2 regions of the Paenibacillus sp. FSL M8-0142 genome follow, and region 1 is predicted to be linked to the other one. Evidence: riboswitches for the same ligand, from Rfam matches in the RefSeq annotation. Region 1 holds a riboswitch; the other holds the start of a gene.
What was found. A riboswitch is a leader RNA that binds a small molecule or an ion and turns the genes downstream of it on or off. The one in region 1 is predicted to bind FMN.
Positions count from the first base shown of each region.

Region 1 (11,972 bases):
CACCGTCTGCTGCGGATTCAGCTGGAAGAATGCCCGCGGCGACAGCGCAAACTGCAGGTCGCTCAGCGATTCCTGCATGTTCTCGGCTCCCCACAGGGTTATCGTCCGCTCTCCGAATATGAGGGAGGTCTTCTTCGGGTTGATGTTCATGGCAATGCCGCTGACCTCCGGCATCGTCAGGCGCAGCATTCGAACAAAGTCGTCCTGCCGCGGCAGACGGCTGCCTGCCGTTACGAGCGTCACCTGCAGCTCGCCGGACTGGAAGCCGTGGCGGACCACGATGGTTCGCACCCCATCCTTGCTCCCGTTCTCCTTATATAGAGGAATGCGCAATTCCTCCAACACCGACTTCACCTTTTCCACCGCTTCGTTCACCTTCGGATGCTGGATCGGGCAGCCGCTGATATCGACGATGGAATGGCTGTCGGCTTCATACAGTCCCGCTATGACCTCGCGGCCCTGCCGCTTTAGCTGCAGCTGGGCTTTATTCCGATAATTCCACGGATGCTCCATCCCGAGGATCGGCTTAAACCGCAGATTGTCCAATCCGGCGTACCGGTTGAACGCCTCCCGGACGATATCGGTCTTCGCCGCAAGCTGGCCCTCATAGGATATGTGCTGGATCTGGCAGCCTCCGCATATCCCGAACACCGGACACGGCGGCTCGATCCGGTGGGGTGAACGCTTCTCCACTTCCAGCAGCTGGGCCTTGATGAATTTCGGCTGAACCTCTTGGACCTCCGCCTTGACGACTTCATCCGTAATGGCGCCGTCAATAAAGACCGCCTTGCGGCGATAGTAGCCGACGCCTTCGCCGTTGATGCCGAGCCGCTTGATCGTCACGATGATGATATCGCCGGACTTCAGCTCCTCCGCATTGGTGGTATTGGAAGTTGAACGCCGTTTCTGGTTATATGAATGAGGCGCCTTCCCCGCTTTCGGATTCGGCCTTTCCTTGGAAGAAGCAGCCTTTCGGCCTGATGCTGGCTTCGAATCTTCTCGCAAGTAGGCCGGCTTCCCGGAAGGCTTCGGACGGCTCGACGCCGCCGGTCCGTTCGGTTTGGCTCCTTCTGCCTTGCTATGCTTGTTATTCTTGTTATTATGCGCAGAACGTTGTTGTTTGCTCATGTTACATACTCCATCCTTAAAGGGTATCGACTTCACTATACCATGCGCCCTCCGCGAAAGCTAACTCCTGGCGGCAAGCCGCTGCATCTATGCAGATGAGAGGGAAGCAAGCCCTGTTGAGGATACATGTCGTCGGGCGATCATGAATGAGTCCCCCGCGAAGCGATCGTGTCGGCACGGCGAATCTGCGAGAGCACCACTTTATTTCCCTAAAAAATATTTTTTGAAAAATGCCTTGATGTAAGAAACTTCCGGCCGCTTTTGTCCGTATAAGCCAGTATTATACATCCTAATATAGGATGAACAAATGAATGGGCTGCGGGCACGATTGTAGGAACATTTTACGTACTTGGCCCACATTCAGTTCAATCGTTCGTCTTATATACTTTAAGGAGGACAACGTTCATGTCGTTTTTCAACAAAATTCTGGCCAGCGTCGGGATCGGCGCAGCGCAGATTGATACCCGCCTGGAGAAATCCTCATATTATCCGGGGGAGGAAGTAAGCGGGATCGTCTATATTCGGGGCGGCAATGTGGAACAGAAGGTGGACCGCATCTACCTAAAGGTAATGACCGAGTATATCCGCGAGCGGGATGACAGCAAATTCACGGAATCCTGCGTGCTGGCTAAGGTTAGCATTACCGACTCCCTGCTTGTAAAGGCGGGCGATGAACTGGAAATCCCGTTCTCCTTCCCGCTTCCGCTGGAAACGCCGCTCACGCTCTCCAGACAGCGGGTATGGGTTCATACCGGACTTGATATCGAAAATGCAATCGATCCGAAGGATTACGACTATATTGAGGTTACGCCAGGGCCGGAGGCAGCTGTTATATTCGACGCGGCTTCCGAGCTCGGGTTCCAGTTTAAAACGGCCTCCTGCGAATATCATTCCCGACTGGGACGCGGGGTTCCGTTCGTGCAGGAAATTGAATTCTATCCGGGACGTGAATACGCAAGCCGGATGCGTGAGCTGGAGCTGATTCTGTATCCCCAGCGCGACGGAATTTCGGTTCTGGTCGAGGTTGACCGGAAGGGAAGCGGTGTTGCAGGCTGGCTTGAACGCTCGCTGGATATGGATGAGCGCCACAGCTGGTTGACGCTGAGCAGCGCGGATCTTCAAGAAGGACCGTCGCGCGTTGCGGATCTTCTCGATCAAGTCATTCAACGATCGATACGATAAGCCTGGTCTCCAGAGCTAAAAAAAGATGGCCTCTGCCGATGCAGGGGTCATCTTTTTGTGCGGTTTATATAAAATATTGAGGGTACTTCTGGCGAAGCAGGTCCTGCTCCACAACGACCAGGCGCAAATGGCCTTCCATGGTCTTCACGGCCTGCTCCGTCTCCCCGCTCACGATCAGCCGATAAATCTCCTTATGCTGGGCAATGATCGTCTCCCAGTTGGAGTCCATCGAGAGCCGCAGCAGACGCAGCCGGTTGAAGTGGATATTGAGCTGCTGGAGCATTTTCCATGTCCGTTCCTTCCCCGTGCCTGCGAACAGTATTTGATGGAACTCTTCGTCCAGCTCGAACAGCTTATATCGGTTGCGGTTGTCCGCGCTCACATCCTGCAGCGCAAGATTGGTCTCTAAGCGAAAACGGTGCTCCTCCGGGAAACGCTCGCAAGCCAGCGCAACGATCTCCTTCTCAATCTTCTCCCTGATAAACCGGCCCTCCTCCACATGCGTAAGGTTGATCCTGGATACAAGCGTCCCGCTCTGCGGAATGATATCCAGCAGCTCCTCCTCGGCAAGCTTCATGAAGGCTTCGCGTACCGGCGTTCGGCTGACCTGCAGCTCTTCGGCAATTTCCTTCTCCGATATTTTGGTGCCCGGCTCCAGATCGAGGCGCATAATACGGTCTTTTAATAGATGATATGAATAATCCCGGGTCGATCCTTTGATCCTTGGCCCTGTTGACATACGGTTACCTCTTTCTATCCATACAATTTCTTGATATTCTCTCTCTCGATATCTTTCCAGATACAGTAGTACATCGACCGAACAAGTTTAAGTCTAGATGATATGAATCAACGGACGTGCCGGGAGAAAATGAACGGGAAGCTCCTGAAAATAGTCCCGAAGCCGATCGGCAACCAGCCGCATGCCCGGCTCCTCGCTCGCCCCATGCCCGAGCAGCATCAGCGCTTGGTCCCGTCCTTGCGCAGCCGCATCGGCGACGTATTCGGGCGTCTCCCACTCCGGTCCTTCGCCTGCAATCAGCATATCCATCCGCTCGCGTTCATACAGCGGAATGGCGTGCTGCCCGCCTCCCCGATAGCCAACCGCGATTCCGATCCGTTTGCATACCGTGTCCCGGCTGCCCACAAAGCGAACGTACGGCAGATGCAGCCGATCCTTGATATATTCTGCGATCCCTTGAACGGTCATCCCCTCCGGCAGAGCCACGATGGCCGCTGTTGGCAGATGCTTCTCGAGCTGGTCATTCCAGCCCAAGGTTTTAACCAGCCCTTCGGTTATCACGTCGGGCTCGGTCCGATGCGGAGCATCATGCAGCCGGTATATATTCATCCCCTTGGAGCGGATACGCTCCAGCTTGGCCTGAACGACCGGGCTGTCCCCCAAATGATCCGGCCCAGCTTCATGATGGCTGTAAAAGACGCCCTCATGCGTAATCAACAAATTCGCGCCCAATTCCGCCGCCCGTACGATCACGTCGTGCGAAGCAATGAAGGCAACCGCAATTCCCCGAACAGCCGCGCCCCCGTCCCCCGCCACGATTCCGTCGACCGAGGCATCCGGCGATCCGGATTGTCCCGTTAATCGATCAATGACATCTTGGACCGTTATAGTCATAGGCAACCCATCCACCTTTTCATACTAGTATGGCAGTTGGTTACCACTTTAATCGAGAGTTGCTCCGATTTCAACTGCTTTTTTATCCAGACCTATGAAAAAAGCCTTCTCCCCGCAGGTTAGAAGCGAAGATAGCTCCGTTACCAAGGGAAAAGGGCTGTTAACGACGGTTATGAAATCATGCGTTGGCCTCGATATACCGGCGGACCTCCTCAAGGGTGAATGCCCGCCGGGTCATGGAAGTTATACGCCGTGAAGCTTTAGATTATGAATTATTCATTAAGAAGTCATTCATTAAGAAGTCATTCATTACGATAGCGTCCGCTCAGACGATTCCGACTGCCTCGATATGACAAACAGAACGATCCAGATCAGCAGAAAGCCCAGCAGCTGGGCGCTTGTCACAACCTCCTGGAATACGATCCAGTTAATGAGAACGCCGACCATAGGGAAGCTCAGCTCGGCAAGCGTTGCGACGGAGGCCTTCGTAGTAGTCAGCCCTTTATAATACACCAGCAGGCTCAAGAGTCCCGGCAGCAGCGCCTGGCCGATCAGATTCAAGGATACCGCGGCAAAAGCGCCGGTACCGAATGCCGGCATATTCCATGCGGCTCCTTCGTTCCACGTCATGAAGGCCAGCAGCGGCAGCGCCAGCACGAAGCGCAGCGAGGTCACCGTCTCATACTTCAGCTTGCCGACCATCAGCCGTCCCATCACCGTCGAGCCGCCCCATAATGCGGCTGCGCCCAACGATAAGAGGCTTCCGATCTGCACAAAATCGTTCCAGTGACCAATAGGCAGCGTCATGCCAAAGGTAAGCAGATAAGTGCCCGCCAGAGCAACAATAAGCAAAATGCCAAAGTGGCGAGGCAGCTTCTCCTTCAGAAGCAGGCTGGCGAGCATGATCGCAAACAGCGGCTGAAGCTTCTGCAGCAGCAGGACGGCGTTCAGGTTGCCGTTTGACAGACCCATCGTGAACAGGATCGTGGCCAGCGCGGAGCCGCCCCAGGAGATAAACAGCAGCGCTCCGACATGGCGCCAGCCGATACCTCGCAATTCAACGCGGTTTCTCCACAAAACCGGAATGGCAATCAAGGAAATGATGATGTGCTCGAGCAAAACAATCTGCGCCGACGTCAGGTTTTTCAGAAGAATGACCCTGAACAAAGGGTCCACGCCCCAGAGGGCCGCTCCCAATACGACAAGCCAAAACCCTCCCCGCATTCGGCCCCTTGCTTGTGCGCCGGAATCGTAAGGCTTGACCTTGACACCGGTATTTACGTTATCCATCTCTAGCTCTCTCCTCATCCTGAATACGGAGGTCTTACCAGCAGAAAGCCCCCGCTTGCCGAGCATGTCGGCGTAAACGGGGGCTGATCAAATAAGCCTGCTATCATGCGATTTTTTCGAAAAAAAACCCACAGCAAACCAAGCTTTGATCTTCTCCCATCCGGACTATACCGTCGGCCTTGGAATTGCACCAAGTCAGTCGCGATTGCAGCCTTGCAAGAGCCAGCTGTCGCGAGTCGCGGGCTAAGCTTCGAATCGAAGCATCACCGCCGGTCAGGAATTTCACCTTACCCCGAAGATCCATATTCATGTTTTATTTTTTAAATGCTGCAACAAACTCAAACCAGGGTATCCCGGTTGATGTTGTATGGTATGGAAATTATACCATGAATGGTTTCATGAAAATACATTTTTCTTTCAAATTAAAAAGATATATTTTTCTTTACTAACAATTATACAGCAAATATATAATAGTTACCACAACTTTTTTCACTCTGATTCTAGTCCTGTCTTATAATGGACAGCTCTTTGACAATGATACTGCTTAATCAAACACGCCGAAATGCCTCATCGTCGCAACCGTGATCAGGATAAACCAGCGAATCACGATAAAAGCCCAAAAAATGAGTATCGCTTTGAACAGCAATTCCACCATCCGCTCGATTCTCGGAAAGCGCCCGTACCTGCGTCTCGGCCTGAATACCCATTCCGCTACCCCTTTTGGAATCTTCTTCATGGAAACCTTCCGCTCCATCGCTACACAGCCCCCTCTTAAACCATCATCATAACTCCCGCCAATGATGACTTGAGCTCCTGACGCTGCAACGACCTGCGGGTCAACATCTTTTCATAAATATTACCATTCCATATAGAGAAAATCACCAGCAAAAATCACGGCGCCAGTCGGACACGTTCTTTCCACAATGCCCCTGATCGTGCTGCTTGGAGATGCGTAATTGACGTCTATGCCTTTATATCAAACCTCAGCGCATATATACGAGCAATACCTCTCAGGAATAACGGAAACAGCCCGCAATCAAGGGATATTCCCTTGAGCGGGCTGCTCATGCTTGCACAATAATAGCTTATACCCTAAACCAACCGCTTGTTACTCCGCCTGGTAGCGGTCGTATGCCGCCTGATACACTCGCATGTATTCCTCCAGGCCCATCTTGTTCAGCGTGTTCACGTACTCGTCCCACTGGTCGAAGGATGCGGAGCCATTGACGAACTTCGCCTCCATCTCGGTGACATAATCCTGAATATCCTTGCCGATCGAGGACATGATATCCGTCTCTTCCAGCGTAAAGTTGAAGTTATACAGAATTTCCTTCACTGCATAAGGCTCCGCCTTCTCGGCTGCCGCCATCGCGCTCGGAAGCGTCTCGGAGCCCTTGAACCAGCTCTCCCGCACCAATCCCGGATAGCTGCCGCCAAGCCATGTAAAGTACTTCGCCAGCGCCTGGTCCTGTGTCAAGCCGTCCGGATTTTCGGTAATTTCCTTCACATATTCAAGCTGACCGTCGGCGTTCTTCGTGTAGGTCTCGCCTTCTTTACCCATGAAGTAGAACTGCGCTCCCTCATCGCCATAGAAGTAATCCATCCAGCGAATCGTCGCCTCCGGATTCGGGTTCTTGTCCGTGATCGCAAATGCCCCTACGTGGACCATCGGCACCTTTACGTGGGAGTACAGCTGATCGCCGTGAGGTCCCTTGAGCGCACCGAGACCGATATATTCCTTGCGTCCCATGACGGTCTCCGGATTCGGCACGACGGTAGCCCCGAGCAAGCCTTCCTGCCCTTTCGCGTTCAAAGCGCCGCCTTCAATCGTGAAGATCTCTTTATCCAGCAGTCCTTCCTTATATAGCTTGTTCATGAACTCCAGCATTTCCTTGTATTTCGGCTCCGCCTTCGTAAACCGCAGCTTGCCTGTTTCCGGATCGACATCGACGAACTTATGGCCAAGCCCGCTCGTTCCAAGGCCCCAGGAGCCCTTCAAATGGTCAACGAGACCGGTGATGCCCGTTGCAGAGTATGGAATCTCGTCATGCTTGCCGTTGCCGTTCAGGTCGGTTTCCTTAACCGCCTTCAGGTAGGCGTAGAACTCCTCGGTAGTCTTCGGCTCCTCCATACCGAGCTTATCCAGCCATTCCTGATTGATCCACAGCGGCGTACCGATCAGCATCGAGAGCAGCTCCGGATCGTAGAAGGATGGCAAGGAATAAATGTTGCCGTCCGGCATCGTCAAGCCCTTGCGGATATCCGGGTACTGCTCCATCAGCTTCTTGAAATTCGGCGCATATTTATCGATCAGGTCATTCAGCGGAATGAAGACGCCTTGCTCGCCGTAGCGCGTCAGCTCAGCCGACCCTACCCGGGCGGAGTAGAACACGTCCGGATAATCCCCGCCGGCAAGCGCCAGGTTCCGCTTCTCGGTCAGCGTCTCGAACGGAACAAGGTTGAACGTAATGTTCATGTTGGTCATGTCCTTATACGTCTTCCATACGAGCGTATCCTCGAACTTGCTTCCGTTTGTCGGCGATTTGCCCGTGAAGAAGGTCAGGTTGAGCGGTTCATTTACGATCGGCATGCCGGTCTCGTTGAAATTGGACTTGGCCGTCTCCCCCTCCTTCGTTGCGCCATCCCCGCTTTTGCTCCCGCAGCCAGCCAGCAGCCCCGCTGCCAGCACCGCTGTCAATGTGAGCGAAACCCATTTTTTCACCATAATTGTCACTGCCTCCTATAGTCTTATCATTTGAATATGTCAGCCTTTAATGGCTCCAATCATGACTCCCTTGACAAAATACTTCTGCAAGAACGGATACAAGAGCAGCATCGGCAGATTGGTCACAATGACCGCCGCGTATTTGATTGCTTCCGCATCCATCAGACTCCGGGCCAGCGAATCGTCGCTGATATCGACCATTTCCTGCATCTGCCCTTGGACGAGAATTTCCCGCAGGAACAGCTGCAGCGGATAATTCGACCGGTCGGATAGATAGATCAGGGCGGTGAAATAGGAATTCCAGTGGCCGACCGCGTAGAACAGCACCATAACGGCCAGGATCGGACCGGAGAGCGGAAGCACGATGCGAAACAGCACCCGCATATTCGAGCAGCCGTCGATGAAGGCCGCTTCCTGCATCTCCTTCGGAATGGAGTTCTGGAAGAACGTACGCATGATGATGATGTTCCATACCGACACCGCGGACGGAATAATCATAGCCCAGATCGTATCGAGCATGCCAAGCTCCTTAACCAGCAGGTAGCTCGGAATCATGCCGCCGCTGAAGAACATGGTGAAGACGATGATGAGCATGAACCCGTTGCGTCCCTTAAAGTCCGCCCTCGATAACGGATACGCCGCCGCGATCGTCATCACGAGGTTCAGCGCCGTCCCCGTTACCGTATAGAGCACGGTGTTCAGAAATCCTTGAATGATCTCCTTGTTGGCGAACAGCCGCTCATATCCGACAAACGACAATTCCTTGGGCCACAGCCATACTTCTCCGCGCATCACCGTCTCCGGCGCGCTGATCGAAGCGATAAGCACAAAATATAACGGATACAATACAACAAGCGAAATTAATGATAATATAATGTAAATACAGATTCCGGCAATGCGTTCGCTCCGGCTTTGTGGCATAGCTGCTTCCTCCTTACCATAGGCTGGTCTCGCTGACTCTGCGGGCGATCCGGTTGACGGTAATCAGCATGATAAAGTTGACGACGGAGTTGAATAATCCGACCGCCGCCGAGTAACTGTACTGGGCGCCCAGGATCCCGCTTCGGTATACGTTCGTGGCGATAACGTCCGAGGCTTCCATGTTGAGCGAATTTTGCATCAGGAAGACCTTCTCGAAGCCGACCCCCAGAATGGATCCGATGTTCAGAATCAGCAGAATGATCATCGTTGGGGCGATCCCCGGCAGATTGATATGCCAGATTCGCCGGAACCAGCCTGCACCGTCCACCTTGGCGGCCTCATGCAGCTGCGGATCGATGCCCGCGAGCGCCGCCAAATAAATGATGGAGCTCCACCCCATGCTCTGCCAGACGCCGGACCACACATAGATGCTCTTAAACCAGGACGGCTCCGTCATAAAGGCAATCGGTTCCCCGCCAAAGGAGGTGATAATGAAATTGACAAGTCCGCTGACCGGAGACAGAAACATCATGATCATGCCGACGACCACGACCGTTGACAAGAAATGAGGTGCATAAGTTACCGTTTGAATGAACCGGCGAAACCGGCCCGACCGCGCTTCGTTGATCATCAAGGCAAGTATGATCGGAATCGGGAACCCGACAATCAATTCATACAGCCCGATGCCAAGGGTATTTTTAATGATTCTCCAGAAGTAGAAGCTGTTAAAGAAGCGCTCGAAATGCTTGAAGCCTACCCAAGGACTTTCCAGAATGCCTTTATTGGCGATAAAATCCTTGAAGGCGATCTGTACCCCGTACATCGGCACGTAGTGAAACACGATGAAGTAGAGCAGAACCGGCAGGAATAATAGATACAGCTGCCAGTTTTTGCGCACCTGCCTCACCGTACCTCGCCAGACGCTGCTGCCACGTGTGCTGCCGGGTTTTGTTGAATGCGCTTCCATGTTACGAACCTGACGCTCTAAAATCGGACATCCCCTCACTTTCGTTTCTGAACCTTTCTCCTGCTCTTCGGTTCACATCTGCATCATATACGACCGATTGCCAGGATGGGTATTGACCATTTTTTCGATGTCTCGCCTTTCATTGGATTGCCGGGCTGCCGGGCGTTTTTCCTAAATTAAAGCTTAAAATCTAAAATAATGACTATTCCTTTTTTACGGTGGGTTAACACCACGCAGCACGATCCTTAATACTTGTCCTTTATACTGTGGGGAGGACCATAAACGCGAATACATACAAAAGGGGGATCGTTTATGAACTGGATCAAAAGCAAGAGCAGAAGCCTGTTCTTCAAAATTTTCCTCAGCTTTTTGGCCATCATCGTTTTGTTCGGCCTATTCTATGCCGTGATCTTCCATCTATTTAAATCCAGCCTTCAAAAAGAAATTATCGATACGAGCCAGCAGGCGGTCCACGACACGGCGGAACGGTTCTCCTACCAGTTCAGCCGGCTGCAGGTGCTGTTATTTGACATATATAATCATGCCGATTTAATCGGGTTCAATAATCAGCTCCGCCAGCAGACGGGCAACGAGGTCAATTATTTGAAGGCCCGTGATGTCATGCTCCAGATGCGGAGCGATATCTACAACCCGCTCTTCTTCCTGGAGGATACGCTGATTTATCTGAAGGAGCATGATTTTGTGCTCAGCAAATCCGGAAGCGGGAATGCTCCTTATATGCTCGACCGGTCTTATACTAGCAAGCAGTACCCCTACGCCTTCTGGAACAGCTACAAGAGCAGCGGGGAATCCTTCAGCCTGCTTCCGGCTGCTGTCTACCGCATCCATAATGATCTGTCCGAGAAAAAACTGATGCCATTCGTCTATCAGCAGCTGGACAGCCGTTACCAGATTATCGCGCTGATCGATATCGACAAGGCCGCTCAATCCTTCTTCGGGGAGCCGAGCGACCGCTCGCTTGCGATTTTGAACGCGGACGGGGATGTGCTGTACACATGGGGAGACCTTCGCGCCAATGAGCTGCCGACGTTTGCCTCTGGGCAGCAAGCCGTGCTCAAGGACGGAACTTACTATTTTGCGGAAGCCGGAGACGACGGATTGACCTACATCTCGGCCGTCCCATACAGTCATGTGTCTGCTCAGCTGAGCAGGCTGACCGGGGCGCTGCTGCTCATCTTCTCGCTATCGCTCGGGGTAGCTCTGGCGGCCTCCTATTTCTTCAGCCGCAGATTGCACAAGCCGGTGAAGCAGATATTGACGACGGTGCTCAATCGCAAGACTCACGCGCCGCAGCCGTATCAAGGCAGCATCAATGAATACGATCTCATCAAGAGCCGCATCCAGGACCTGCTGCGGGAGAAGGAGGAGATCCGGGACCGCCTGAACAAGCAAAAATCGGTGCTGACCAGCTACTCCTATATCAGCCAGTTGAAAAGCATCAATACGGATATTAGCGAATGGGAGGATTTCCTGTCGGATGACGGCAGCTTTATCGTCGTGCTGTATCATATCCGGTTCCGCCTGAATCCAAGCGGCGAGCCGCCGCTCCAGACGGACCAAGCGGTCCGCCATATGCTGGAGCATATCCATCTGTTTACGGCGGAGCGCTACCCGGATTCGCATACGTTCCAGATCGAGAAGAACGAGATCATCTCGATCTTCAAGCGCGAAGAAGCCAGTCAGCTGGAAAAACTGCTGGAGGAAATGAAAGATATGCTGAACAACGAGACCGAGCTGTTCCTCGTTACCATCGCTGTCAGCTCGCAGGTCCACGATTCCTCCGGCTTCAATGAAGCCTACCGTCAGGTCAAAGCGCTGACCGAGCAAGCCCCTCTTCTGGAGGAATCGCAGCTGGTGACGAAGCCGCGGACGCTTCCGACGACGGTCCATCTCAGCCCGTCCCAGGAGAAGGGATTGCTGGATGCCCTGCAGGAAGGCAGCGACGGCCGAGCGCTTCAGATCATTGAGCAGGCGCTTGCGGCATTGCAGCGCAAAGAGGCCGGCATTGCCCAGTTCCGTTTCTTCGCCGATGCCGCCGCCTCCAAAATTATCGGCTATGCGGAAATGGCCCAGGTCGACAAAGCTCAGCTTCAATCCTTGAAGCA
Region 1 is NZ_CP152008.1:5,163,009-5,174,980, forward strand. It holds gene rlmD (23S rRNA (uracil(1939)-C(5))-methyltransferase RlmD) at 1-1,128, opposite strand, end outside; gene NSQ46_RS23730 (sporulation protein) at 1,534-2,310, shown strand; gene NSQ46_RS23735 (GntR family transcriptional regulator) at 2,375-3,049, opposite strand; gene NSQ46_RS23740 (Nif3-like dinuclear metal center hexameric protein) at 3,143-3,943, opposite strand; gene NSQ46_RS23745 (DMT family transporter) at 4,253-5,233, opposite strand; FMN riboswitch at 5,378-5,537, opposite strand; gene NSQ46_RS23750 (hypothetical protein) at 5,778-5,987, opposite strand; gene NSQ46_RS23755 (extracellular solute-binding protein) at 6,342-7,961, opposite strand; gene NSQ46_RS23760 (carbohydrate ABC transporter permease) at 7,998-8,879, opposite strand; gene NSQ46_RS23765 (ABC transporter permease subunit) at 8,893-9,846, opposite strand; gene NSQ46_RS23770 (helix-turn-helix domain-containing protein) at 10,159-11,972, shown strand, end outside.

Region 2 (11,972 bases), 980 kb from region 1:
GTCAATATGCTCGAGGTGCAGATCCGAATAGTCGAGATGGTAACGGGAGAAAGGGATGAGCATCCTTACCTGTTCCAAATTGCCTATTCCCTTGGTCTTGGGTTCGGCATGACGGTATTCTTCAATCATTTGTTCAAGAAAAAGTGGAACGAGGAGCCGACACCGCTGGAAGTCGAAATGTATCTGTATCAGGAAAACCTGGACCAGTATGTCGTGGCCGAAGAGTATCGGAAAATGAATAAGGCGGCAGAAGGGCGCGGGAATGAATCATGATGACCTCGATGCTCCAGGGAATATTTACGTGCGTGCTTGGCGTGGCAGGGGGGATCGCGGTCGGAGGCGGAGTCATTGCCCTGATCATCGTGCTCGATATCATCCCGCGGCTGTCCCAGTTAACCTCGACCTATCACCGGGTCCATTGGTATGAGGGAGCGCTGATTTCCGGCTCCTTTATCGGCACGCTTGCGGACTTCTGGCATTGGTCGGTTCCGCTCGGGCCGGTTGTGAGCACGATCATCGGGCTGATGTGCGGCATCTTCATCGGCATGCTGGCAGCAGCACTGACGGAAGTATTGAATGTTCTGCCAATTTTGGCGAAGCGGCTTCGTTTAACCGGTTATTTATTCGGGCTGCTGATGGCGATGGTTGCCGGAAAGGTCGCCGGCTCGCTGTTCGATTGGCTTATATACAATCAATGATAGTTACTCGATCAGGAGGTATAGAATGGACGAGAATACAACCTATAACGAAGGCATAGAACCGGACATCCCGGTAATCCCGCCATCCGAAATCAAGGAGCTGGAGGAGGAGGCGCTTAAGGAAAAGAGAAATGCGGAAACCTCGGACAGCACGGAGGAATCGGTCATATACTGGCAAGGCGAGGATCGGGTGCCGGAGAAGATCAGCGTCCTGAAAGAGACGCTGAAGGAAGTGATGGGCTACGGCGTTTCCTTTGACGTCATCATCCGCGAGATGACCTTTGCGGGAAGGCCGGCAGCGCTCTTGTTCCTAAACGGCTTCACGAATGATGTCATCGTTTCCGAAATATTAACCCGTCTTACCTACCTGACGCCCGAGGATGTCAGGGACGGCCACGCGCTGAACGATATGATGAAGGCGTATATTCCTCATGTCCAGGTTGAACAGGTGTCGAAGCTGAGCAAGGTGATCAATGACGTGTTATGCGGAATTTGCGCGTTGTTCATCGAGGGCGCTAGCACCGCCATCCTGCTGGATACCCGGAAATATCCCGTGCGCGGGCTTGAAGAGCCGGCGGTTGAACGCGTCGTTCGTGGAGCTAGGGACGGGTTCACGGAGACGATCGTAACCAATATCAATCTCGTGCGGCGGCGGGTCCGCGACCCGGGGCTTCATGTGGAGACGATGAAGGTAGGAAGACGGACCAAGACGGATGTGAGCCTGCTCTTTATCGACGATATTGCCGATCGCGTGCAGGTAGAAGCGATTCGCCGGAAAATAAAGCAGCTTGATCTCGAAGGGCTGCCGCTCGGCGACAAGCAGCTGGAGGAAGCAATCGTGAATAAGGGCTGGCATCCGTACCCGCTCGTCCGATACTCGGAGCGGCCGGACGTGGTAGCCTCACACCTTCTGGAGGGACGGATCGTCGTCATGGTCGATACATCGCCCAGCGTAATGATTATGCCGACGACCTTCTTCGATTTATGCCAGCATGCCGAAGAGAACCGGCAAACCGCGTTTATGGGCACCTATTTAAGATGGATCCGCTTTGGCGGCATCTTCGCCTCGATGTTCCTGCTTCCGCTCTGGATGCTGCTTGTCGTCCATCCGGAGCTGAAGCCGCCGGCGCTGGATATCCTTGGGCCGCAGGAGAATGCCAAGATTCCGATTATCGGGCAATTTCTGATCGTCGAATTCGGCGTCGATCTGCTGCGTTTGGCGGCCGTTCATACGCCGACGCCGCTCGCCTCGGCCATGGGCTTGATCGCTGCGATTCTGATCGGCGATATTGCCGTCAAGACCGGGCTGTTCGTCAATGAGGTGGTGCTTTATATGGCCGTTGCAGCTATCGGCATGTTCGCCACGCCGAGCTACGAGCTCGGGCTCGCCAACCGGATGGTCCGGCTCGTCCTGCTCGTAGCGACGGCGCTGTTTGGTGTGAAAGGGTTCGTGATCGGCAGCACGCTGCTGATTCTATCCTTGACGACGCATCGCTCCTATAACTCGTCGTACTTATGGCCGTTTATACCATTTAGTGCAAAGGCCATGGGCGAGATTTTATTCCGTAAACCGCTGCTGACGTCAACGAGACGCCCGGCGCTCAACAAGACGAGGGATCACACCAAAATGGGGACTGAAATGAATTCCAAAGGAAGGCATTGATAATAACACAAATGATGTGTTGAAAAATCCATTTTGCTTACGTTTCGTTGTCTGCTATACTGTGAACAATTATTCGATTATCCTATTTTTGATAAAGCGATCGGAGGAATTGTAAGCATGTTTCTACACGGTACCAGCAAGATTAACGAACAGGGACGTTTGGAGATCGGCGGATGCGACACATCCGAATTGAAAGCCCAGTACGGTACGCCTCTATATATTGTGGACGAGCAAGCGGTCCGGAATCGCTGCCGGGAATATATTGAAGCCTTTAAGGCTTCCGGTTTGAAGTTTCAAGTCGCGTACGCCAGCAAAGCGTTCTGCGTGATGGCCATGTGCCAGCTCGCTGAGGAGGAAGGGATGTCGCTGGACGTCGTTTCCGACGGGGAGCTGTACACGGCGCTGCAAGCCGGCTTTCCGGTACAGCGGATCCATTTTCACGGCAACAACAAGACGCCTGAAGAAATCGAAATGGCCATTGATGCCGAAATCGGCTGCTTCGTCGTGGACAATGTAGTCGAGCTGCATATGCTGCAGGCGATCGCGGCCGAGAAGAACCGGAAGGTGAACATTCTCCTTCGTTTAACGCCGGGCGTTGAGGCGCATACCCATGAATATATCTCGACCGGCCAAACCGATTCCAAATTCGGATTCGATATCGGAAACGGCTCGGCGTTTGAAGCGGTGAAGCTGGCAGCGGCACAGAATAACATTCAATTGATCGGCATCCATTCCCATATCGGCTCGCAAATTTTCGAAGTCGAAGGATTCCAGATGGCCGTTGGGCGCGTTGCCGAATTTGCGGCGAAGGTCAAAGCAGATCTGGGCATTACCTTCAAGGTAGTCAATCTTGGCGGCGGATTCGGAATTCGCTATGTCGACGGAGATACCCCGCTGCATGTTTCCGACTACGTTAAAGCGATTACGGATGCGGTGAAGACCCATTTTGCCGGCATTGGCAGCGAGCTGCCTGAGATTTGGGTAGAGCCTGGCCGCAGTATCGTGGGTGAAGCAGGCACCACGCTGTATACGGTAGGGACCAGCAAGGACATTCCGGGCGTGCGGAAATACGTGGCCGTAGACGGCGGAATGACTGACAACCCGAGACCGGCCCTGTACGAATCGAAATATGAGGCCATTCTGGCCAACCGTGCAAACGAGAAGCCAGAGGAGACGGTTTCGATTGCCGGCAAGTGCTGCGAGAGCGGTGACATGCTGATCTGGGACCTGGATCTGCCTAAGGTTAACACGGGAGACCTGCTGGCCGTATCCTGCACAGGCGCTTATAACTATTCCATGGCAAGCAACTACAACCGCATCCGCAGACCTGCCGTCGTTTTTGTTAAGGATGGCCAGAGCCGGCTTGTCGTTCGCCGCGAGTCGCTCCAGGATATTATCAGCAATGACGTCGTTTCTGCCCGGATTGCCAAAGAAACCGTTACAAGCTAAGTTGTTTCGATCGGCAGAACCAACACCTTACAGGGTGTGAGCCAGGATTCGACGATTCCTTTAAAAGCCCGCCAGACCGCTTGATCGGTTTGGTTGGGCTTTTTTACAGACCACGGAGCCTTCGCGGACGATGGACGCTGAAAGCATCTAAGCGTGAAGCCCCCCTCAAGATGAGATTTCCCAGTATGTAAGACTAAAGATGCGGGTTCATTTTGCGTCCCAAGTTATTTCATAGTAAACTAGAACTTGCATGTTTTATGAAATGCGTATCTTAGGGAATGTACATCGAAAGGAGATATTCGATATGGCAAAAAAAGCGAGAATCACACTGGAAAACGGCAAAGAGGTACTGCTCGATCTGTTTGAGAAGGATGCGCCGAACACGGTTGCTAATTTTGAAAAGCTTGCGAATTCCGGCTTCTATAACGGTCTAGTATTCCACCGCGTCATTCCGGGCTTCGTCGCTCAAGGCGGCTGCCCGAACGGAACAGGTACAGGCGGACCGGGCTACACGATCGATTGCGAGATCAACCCGAACAAGCATGAGCGTGGAAGCCTGGCTATGGCGCATGCCGGACGCAACACGGGCGGAAGCCAGTTCTATGTATGCTATGAGCCGCAGCCTCACTTGGACGGACAGCATACCGTATTCGGCAAGGTCGTTGAAGGCATGGAGCATATCGATGCTTTTAAAGGCCGCGACAAGATGGAAAAAGTCGAAGTATTCGAAGCGTAACATGTAAGTGTTGGATGGACAGGCCACTCTTGTGGGGGCCTGTTTTTTTATGCGTGGGGTTCGGCCATGTATGGAACTTCCTGGCGGACAGCATGTGCGCGGCTGTCCAATACCTAGCCGTCGGTGATAGACTGCTCATGAGAGGTGCAAAGCCGGTGTACTAGGGTTACTGCAACACGGAGACACCCTTAAAAGGCAGAAATCAACGGAGCAGGCGGAATTCCTCAGAAGAAGCGAAGCGTGCCCCTATATTCCCGGATTTCGGCATTGGGAAGTCAATTCAACGAAATCCGGGAATAACAGGGATCGTAGGAGGGATCCGCATGCGGAATTTTGAGTTACCCAGAGGCCTTGAAGGGTTATCCGCAAGCATAGCCGCTAATTAGTTTACTCCAGATCAAGACGAAGCCGGTAGAAACAACGCCCGCAGTTCTTCCGGAACCGGTCGGCTCTTGCGGGTGCGGATATCGATCGTCACGATCGTTACAGCGGCATCGGCGCAAAGCTCCCCGTCCGTGTTATGGATCTGCTGAAGCAGCACAAAGCTGCTTAGTCCAAGCTTGTGAGACTCGGTTGAAATGTTCAGGCGCTCTCCCTGCCTGCATTCCTTCCTGTAATTAATATTAATGTTGACCGTGACAGTCTGCACACCCAATCCTTTCAGTACATCGTAGTGCAGATTCCCCGCCTCGTACCATTCTTCTCTTCCCCATTCCAGGTACTCCAGATATTTGGCGTTATTCACATGACCATTCACATCGATTTCCGTCGGTCTTACGATGATGTTAAGCGAGGTTTTCATTTACATGATCTCCTTTAACCTATACAATTCACGGTTTATCCTCCGCATTACTTGGTTCTCGTTGAGCGCACCGATTTCCTCCCGAACCTGCAACGGATATGAATTTATACAACCAAAAAGTTACTGACTAAATAAAAGTGAGTTAATTATCTTGCTTTTTTGCCTATGGAGTGTTAAGATTCATCGTAAGCAACAGCTAATTTCATATTGAATCCTTCGGGGCAGGGTGAAATTCCCTACCGGCGGTGATGATTGCAGCTCCGGCTGCGACTTAGTCCGTGACCCGGATACGTTATCGTATGCGGTGGACCTGGTGAAATTCCGGGACCGACAGTATAGTCTGGATGGGAGAAGGAACGAAAGTGGACTTGAGAGCATGTACAATAGCTATCTCTTGTCTTAGCTTTCTGATGTCATGCGTTATGTGAGGCTTTTCACATATGACGATTCTAGAGCGGGGGTGCTTTTTAAAGCGCCGCTTCTTTGGACGTTATATGAGAACCTCGGAACTAACGGTTATTTATGATGTCGTAAAGTGAACTGGTTTATTACGCCCTGTTTTGGATGAATCGCTTATCCTGAAACAGGGCTTTTTTATTCTGGAAAGGGGCTTGGGTAGCATGGAAGTCGTCAACGATGAATTTTATATGTCGCTTGCGCTGGATATGGCGGAACGCGCGCAAGGCCAGACCGGCATTAACCCCGTCGTCGGCTGTGTCGTCGTGAAGGACGGTGCTCTTGCGGGCGTCGGCGCCCATCTGGAGCGGGGAACGCCGCATGCTGAGGTCCATGCACTGAATATGGCCGGGAGCAAGGCGGCCGGAAGCACCGTGTATGTAACCCTTGAGCCCTGCAGCCATTACGGAGCGACTCCTCCATGCAGCGAGAGGCTCATAGCGGAAGGTGTTAAACGGGTCGTTGTCGCCTGCCAGGACCCCAATCCGCTGGTTGCCGGCCGTGGTCTGCAGATGCTGCGGGCAGCGGGCATTGAAGTGACGACAGGCGTCCTCGAAGAGCGGGCCGTCCGGTTGAACGAAGCCTTCAACAAATTTATTACGACCGGACTGCCGTTCGTCACCTTGAAGACAGCCAGTACGCTGGACGGGAAAATCGCCTCAAAGACCGGCGACAGCAAGTGGATATCCAATGAGGTGTCCCGGGAGCTGGTGCACACTCTCCGGCATCGACACCAGGGAATCATGGCAGGGGTTGCCACCGTTATTGCGGACGATCCGTCGCTGACGACGAGACTCCGCGTTGAAGGTCTTCAGCCCGTACGAATCATCGTGGATTCGCAGCTTCGCATCCCTTTGAATTGTCGTGTAGTCAGTGATGGCGCTGCCAAAACAGTCGTGCTGGCCACGGAGCTGGCCGACAAGGCGAAGCGGACCGCGCTGGAAGAACGGGGGGTGCAGATTCTGGTCTGCGGTCCCGGCCCGAGAGTCGACCTGCAGGCTGCGCTTATGGAGCTTGGTCGCATGGGCATCGCCTCCATCCTGGTTGAAGGAGGAGGAACCTTAAGCGGAAGCTTGCTGGAGAACAAACTGGTGGATCGCATCATCCAATTCATTGCCCCGAAGATTATTGGAGGGTTCGATGCACCGGGAAACTATATGTTCAGCGGGTATGAGCTGATGAGCGAAGCGATTGAGCTGACAGGACTCGAGACCCAAAGACTTGGCGACAATATTTATGTGACCGGCCAGCCGGTATGGAAGTCGTAAACGATTGAATGAAAGGAGGGATAGGATATGTTTACAGGGCTGATTGAAGAGATCGGCGAGATGAGACGAATCGGCCGCCAAGGCGAAGCGATGGTGCTCAGCATTTCGGCAAGCAAGGTCCTGGATGATCTAAAGCTAGGCGATAGTGTTGCTGTCAACGGGGTTTGCTTGACCGCGACAACGATCGATAAAGACAGCTTTACCGTCGATGTCATGCCGGAAACGTATCGAAACACCAATCTGAAGCAGCTACAACCGGGAAGCAAAGTCAATCTGGAACGGGCCATGGCAGCCGGAGGACGATTCGGCGGTCATATCGTACAGGGACATGTGGATGGGGTCGGCGTGATTCGAAGCGTGAGATCCGATCAGAATGCGGTCGTCTATGAAATTGCCCCGTCGAACGACGATGTGTTCAAATATATCCTTCCGAAAGGGTCCGTAACGCTGGACGGAATCAGTCTGACCGTCGTTCGAACGACGGATCATTCCTTCACCGTCTCCATCATTCCCCACACGCTTGCCGAAACGGTGCTGGCTTATAAGGGACCGGGGGATACGATTAACATCGAGTGCGATATTTTGGGCAAATACGTCGAGCATCTGCTGAATTACGGCAGTGAAGGAAACAGCTCCAGAAGAAGCAAAGCGGGGATCAGCCGGGATTATCTAGCCGAGCACGGATTTGCTTGATCGAAGCATCAGATTGACCCGAACGTTTAGACTTACGAGAAGGAGGAGTAGGAATGGAAGAGCGATTTTCTTTTCATACCATAGAAGAAGCTTTGCAGGATTTGAAGGAAGGGAAGATCGTTATCGTCGTTGACGATGAAGACCGCGAGAATGAAGGGGATTTTATCGCTCTAGCCGAAAAGGCAACCCCCGAGGTGATCAATTTCATGATTACGGAAGGGCGTGGATTGGTGTGTCTCCCGATGACGCCCTCGCGGGCTCAGGAGCTGGATCTGAAACCGATGGTTAGCCAAAATACGGACTATCATGGAACGGCCTTCACCGTTTCCATTGACCATAAAGATACGACAACCGGCATATCGGCCTATGAGCGCTCCGTAACGGTTCGCGGCATTATGGACCCGAATGCGACCGCAGCGGATTTCCGCAGACCGGGCCATATGTTCCCGCTGATTGCCAAAGAAGGGGGCGTCCTTCGCCGGGCAGGTCATACGGAGGCGGCTGTCGATCTTGCGAAGCTGTGCGGCTCTTACCCTGCCGGTGTCATCTGCGAAGTCATCAAGGAAGACGGAACCATGGCGCGTCTGCCGGATCTGATCGAAATATCGAAGAAGCACGGGATGAAGCTGATCAGCATCAAGGATCTGATTCATTACCGCAATGAGAAGGAGAAGCTGGTGCAGCGGGAAGTGGCGGTGCGGATGCCGACGGATTACGGGGTATTCCAGGCGGTGGCTTACACGAACGATGTCGACAACAAGGAGCATGTAGCGTTGGTCAAAGGCCAGATTAACGGCGATGAGCCGGTGCTGGTTCGCGTCCATTCGGAATGCCTGACCGGGGATGTCTTCCACTCCCACCGCTGCGACTGCGGCCCGCAGTTCGAGGCCGCGCTGCGGCAGATCGAGGAGGCCGGCAACGGCGTGCTGCTGTACATGCGCCAAGAGGGACGCGGCATCGGCTTGATCAACAAGCTGAAGGCATATAAGCTGCAGGAGGAGGGCTTCGATACGGTCGATGCCAACCTGAAGCTGGGCTTCCCGGCGGATTTAAGAGATTACGGCATTGGAGCGCAGATACTAAAGGATCTCGGCATTCGGAAGATTCGGCTGCTTACCAACAACCCGCGGAAGATCAAGGGCCTGGAGGGATATGGGCTTGAAGTTGTGGAGCGGGTGCCGATCCAGATGCCGGAGAACGAGGACAATACCGGATACCTGCATACAAAGCAGGCTAAGCTTGGGCATATGCTGAAGTTCGACGATTTGGAGCAGAACGAGAGCGCCAATTCTTAAGGGATATGACTCCCGCCGAGTAGAAATTGCATCACAGACGACACACATTTCAATCGATGATGCCTCCGCCGCATCGGCCAAAAGCTCGAAGCAGTTGCCCGCGCCCTCATCGTTGATTAACCCAGCCGAGCGAAGCTCGCCCTGCATCTTGCAACCTTGAAAGGGCCCAGCGGAGCGGCGGAATGCAGCAGGAGAAGCGAAGCGTTCGCCTTTGCCGCCGGATTCCTACCTTGTGTGTGAGTCATTCAGGGAATCCGGTGGCAACAGCGATCGGAAGCAGCATCCGACGCGCAGCGGACAATTCGAAACGCGCCCACCAATTTAGGGTGGGCACGAATCCCCAACTCCGCAAGCGTAATGGTCCATGATGCATTCGCAAACGCCGACGAGCCTCGAAGCAGCAGCCCCGCATCGGCAACCTGAATTGGACCCAGCGGAGCGGCGGAATGCAGCAGGAGAAGCGAAGCGTTCGCCTTTGCCTCCGGATTCCTACCTTGTGTATAAGTCATCCAGGGAATCCGGTGGCAACAGCGATCGGAAGCTGCATGTGACGCGCAGCGGACAACTTTCTGAATAAATGCGCCCACCAATTAAGGGGGCATGAATCCTCCAACTCTACGACGTAATGGTCCATGATGCATTCGCCAACGCCGACGAGCCTCGAAGCAGCAGCCCGCATTTGCTACAAGAATGGACCCAGCGGAGCGGCGGAATGCAGCAGGAGAAGCGAAGCGTTCGCCTTTGCCGTCGGATTCCTACCTTGTGTGTGAGTCATTCAGGGAATCCGGTGGCAACAGCGATCGGAAGCAGCATCCGACGCGCAGCGGACAATTCGAAACGCGCCCACCAATTTAGGGTGGGCACGAATCCCCAACTCCGCAAGCGTAATGGTCCATGATGCATTCGCAAACGCCGACTAGCTCGAAGAGTCAGCCCGTATTTGCTACCAGAATGGACCCAGCGGAGCGGCGGAATGCAGCAGGAGAAGCGAAGCGTTCGCCTTTGCCGCCGGATTCCTACCTTGTATATGAGTCGTTCAGGGAATCCGGTGGCAACAGCGATCGGAAGCCGCATCCGACGCGCAGCGGACAATGCAAGAATCGCATCAACGAGCGCTCATCGAGCGCAAAGTGCAGCATGCATCGACAATAACAATACTCCCATTTGAAAGGATGACCATAACCATGGCAAACATTTTCGAAGGCAATTTAGTATCGGAAGGCTTGAAATACGGAATCGTAGTAGGCCGTTTTAATGAATTTATTACCAGCAAGCTGCTGAGCGGCGCGCTTGACGCGTTGAAGCGTCACGGCGTGCAGGATGATGAGGTGGATGTAGCATGGGTGCCGGGCGCATTCGAAATTCCGCTGATCGCCCAAAAAATGGCAGAAAGCGGCAAATACGACGCCATCATTACCTTGGGCACCGTCATTCGCGGATCGACAACCCACTACGATTACGTGTGCAATGAAGTGGCGAAGGGCGTGTCGGCGATCAACCTGAAGACCGGCGTGCCAACCATCTTCGGCGTCGTGACGACGGAGAACATCGAGCAGGCCGTTGAACGCGCCGGAACGAAGGCTGGCAACAAAGGCTGGGATTCCGCGATGGCGGCGATCGAAATGGCAAACTTGACGAAAAGCTTAAAATAGTGCTTATTTAATGTAGTGCTCTTTTTCATCAGAGCACTGCATTTTATTTTTATGGCGGGAGGATTCACCGTGAGCGTATTATATAAGCTGGAGACGTTTGAAGGACCGCTCGATCTGCTGCTTCACCTGATTGATAGAGCGGAAATCGACATCCAGGATATCCCCGTCAGCGAGATTACCGAACAATACATGGCCTATCTGCACAACATGCAGGAATTGGAGCTTGAAATTACAAGTGAATTTCTGGTGATGGCGGCGACGCTGCTGTCTATTAAATCGAAGCTGCTGCTTCCAAAGCCTCCGGTTATCGAGATGGACGAGTTTGATTTTTACGAAGAGGAAGATGTGGATCCGAGAGCGGAGCTCGTTCAGCGGCTGATCGAATATCGTAAATACAAGGGAATTGCTCAGCATCTCCATGAGAGAGAATGGGAGCGGAGCATGATTTACTCGAAAGAGGCGGAGGATTTAACGCCCTACATGCCGGAAGCCCAGGAAAACCCGGTCGAAGGGCTCCACGTTGCCGATTTGATCCGCGCATTCCAAAAAGCCTTAAGCAAAGCCGTAAGACGAACTTCATACGCACGGATACAGCGCGATGAAATATCGGTTAAGGATCGGATTCGCCAGGTGATCGATACGCTCGAGCAAGCGGGGCCGGGAGGAAGGGTGTTGTTCTCCAAGCTGCTTCATGAGGAGATGGAGCGGCATGAAATCGTGGTTACCTTCCTGGCGATTTTGGAATTGATGAAGATGAAGCAGATCGTTTGCTATCAGGAGCGGCTCTTCGAGGATATTGTGATGGAATGGAGAGGGGAAGAACGCATTGATGGATTATCCGAAGCTGAAATCGATTATTGAGGGACTGCTGTTCTTGGCGGGCGAGGAAGGCCTGTCGGTCAAGCAGGTCGCTGAAATTACGGAACAGTCCACGGGGCTGGTGGAAGAAGCGCTTGAGGATATGAAGGAGGAATGGGCGCGCCAGGAGCGGGGATTGCAGATCGTCCAAATCGCCGGCAGCTACAAAATGGCGACGCTTGCGGAGCATGCGCCATATTTCGAACGTCTGGCATACTCGCCTTCGCGCTCCTCCCTGTCCCAGGCGGCGCTCGAAACGCTATCCATTGTCGCTTACAGACAGCCGATCACGCGGGTTGACATCGAGGAGATCCGGGGTGTCAAATCCGAGCGGGCGATTCATACGCTGACCACCAAAGGCTTGATTGAAGAGGTGGGCCGTGCAGAAGCGATCGGCAGACC
Region 2 is NZ_CP152008.1:4,186,129-4,198,100, reverse strand. It holds gene NSQ46_RS19400 (stage V sporulation protein AA) at 1-273, shown strand, start outside; gene NSQ46_RS19395 (stage V sporulation protein AB) at 270-698, shown strand; gene NSQ46_RS19390 (spore germination protein) at 724-2,361, shown strand; gene lysA (diaminopimelate decarboxylase) at 2,479-3,810, shown strand; gene NSQ46_RS19380 (peptidylprolyl isomerase) at 4,115-4,546, shown strand; gene NSQ46_RS19375 (thioesterase family protein) at 4,944-5,348, opposite strand; FMN riboswitch at 5,557-5,708, shown strand; gene ribD (bifunctional diaminohydroxyphosphoribosylaminopyrimidine deaminase/5-amino-6-(5-phosphoribosylamino)uracil reductase RibD) at 5,969-7,072, shown strand; gene ribE (riboflavin synthase) at 7,100-7,765, shown strand; gene NSQ46_RS19360 (bifunctional 3,4-dihydroxy-2-butanone-4-phosphate synthase/GTP cyclohydrolase II) at 7,819-9,060, shown strand; gene NSQ46_RS19355 (hypothetical protein) at 9,306-9,569, opposite strand; gene ribE (6,7-dimethyl-8-ribityllumazine synthase) at 10,245-10,712, shown strand; gene NSQ46_RS19345 (segregation/condensation protein A) at 10,764-11,573, shown strand; gene scpB (SMC-Scp complex subunit ScpB) at 11,542-11,972, shown strand, end outside.
Region 2: linked by a shared signal. The riboswitch ahead of ribD (bifunctional diaminohydroxyphosphoribosylaminopyrimidine deaminase/5-amino-6-(5-phosphoribosylamino)uracil reductase RibD) and the one ahead of NSQ46_RS23745 (DMT family transporter) in region 1 are both predicted to bind FMN.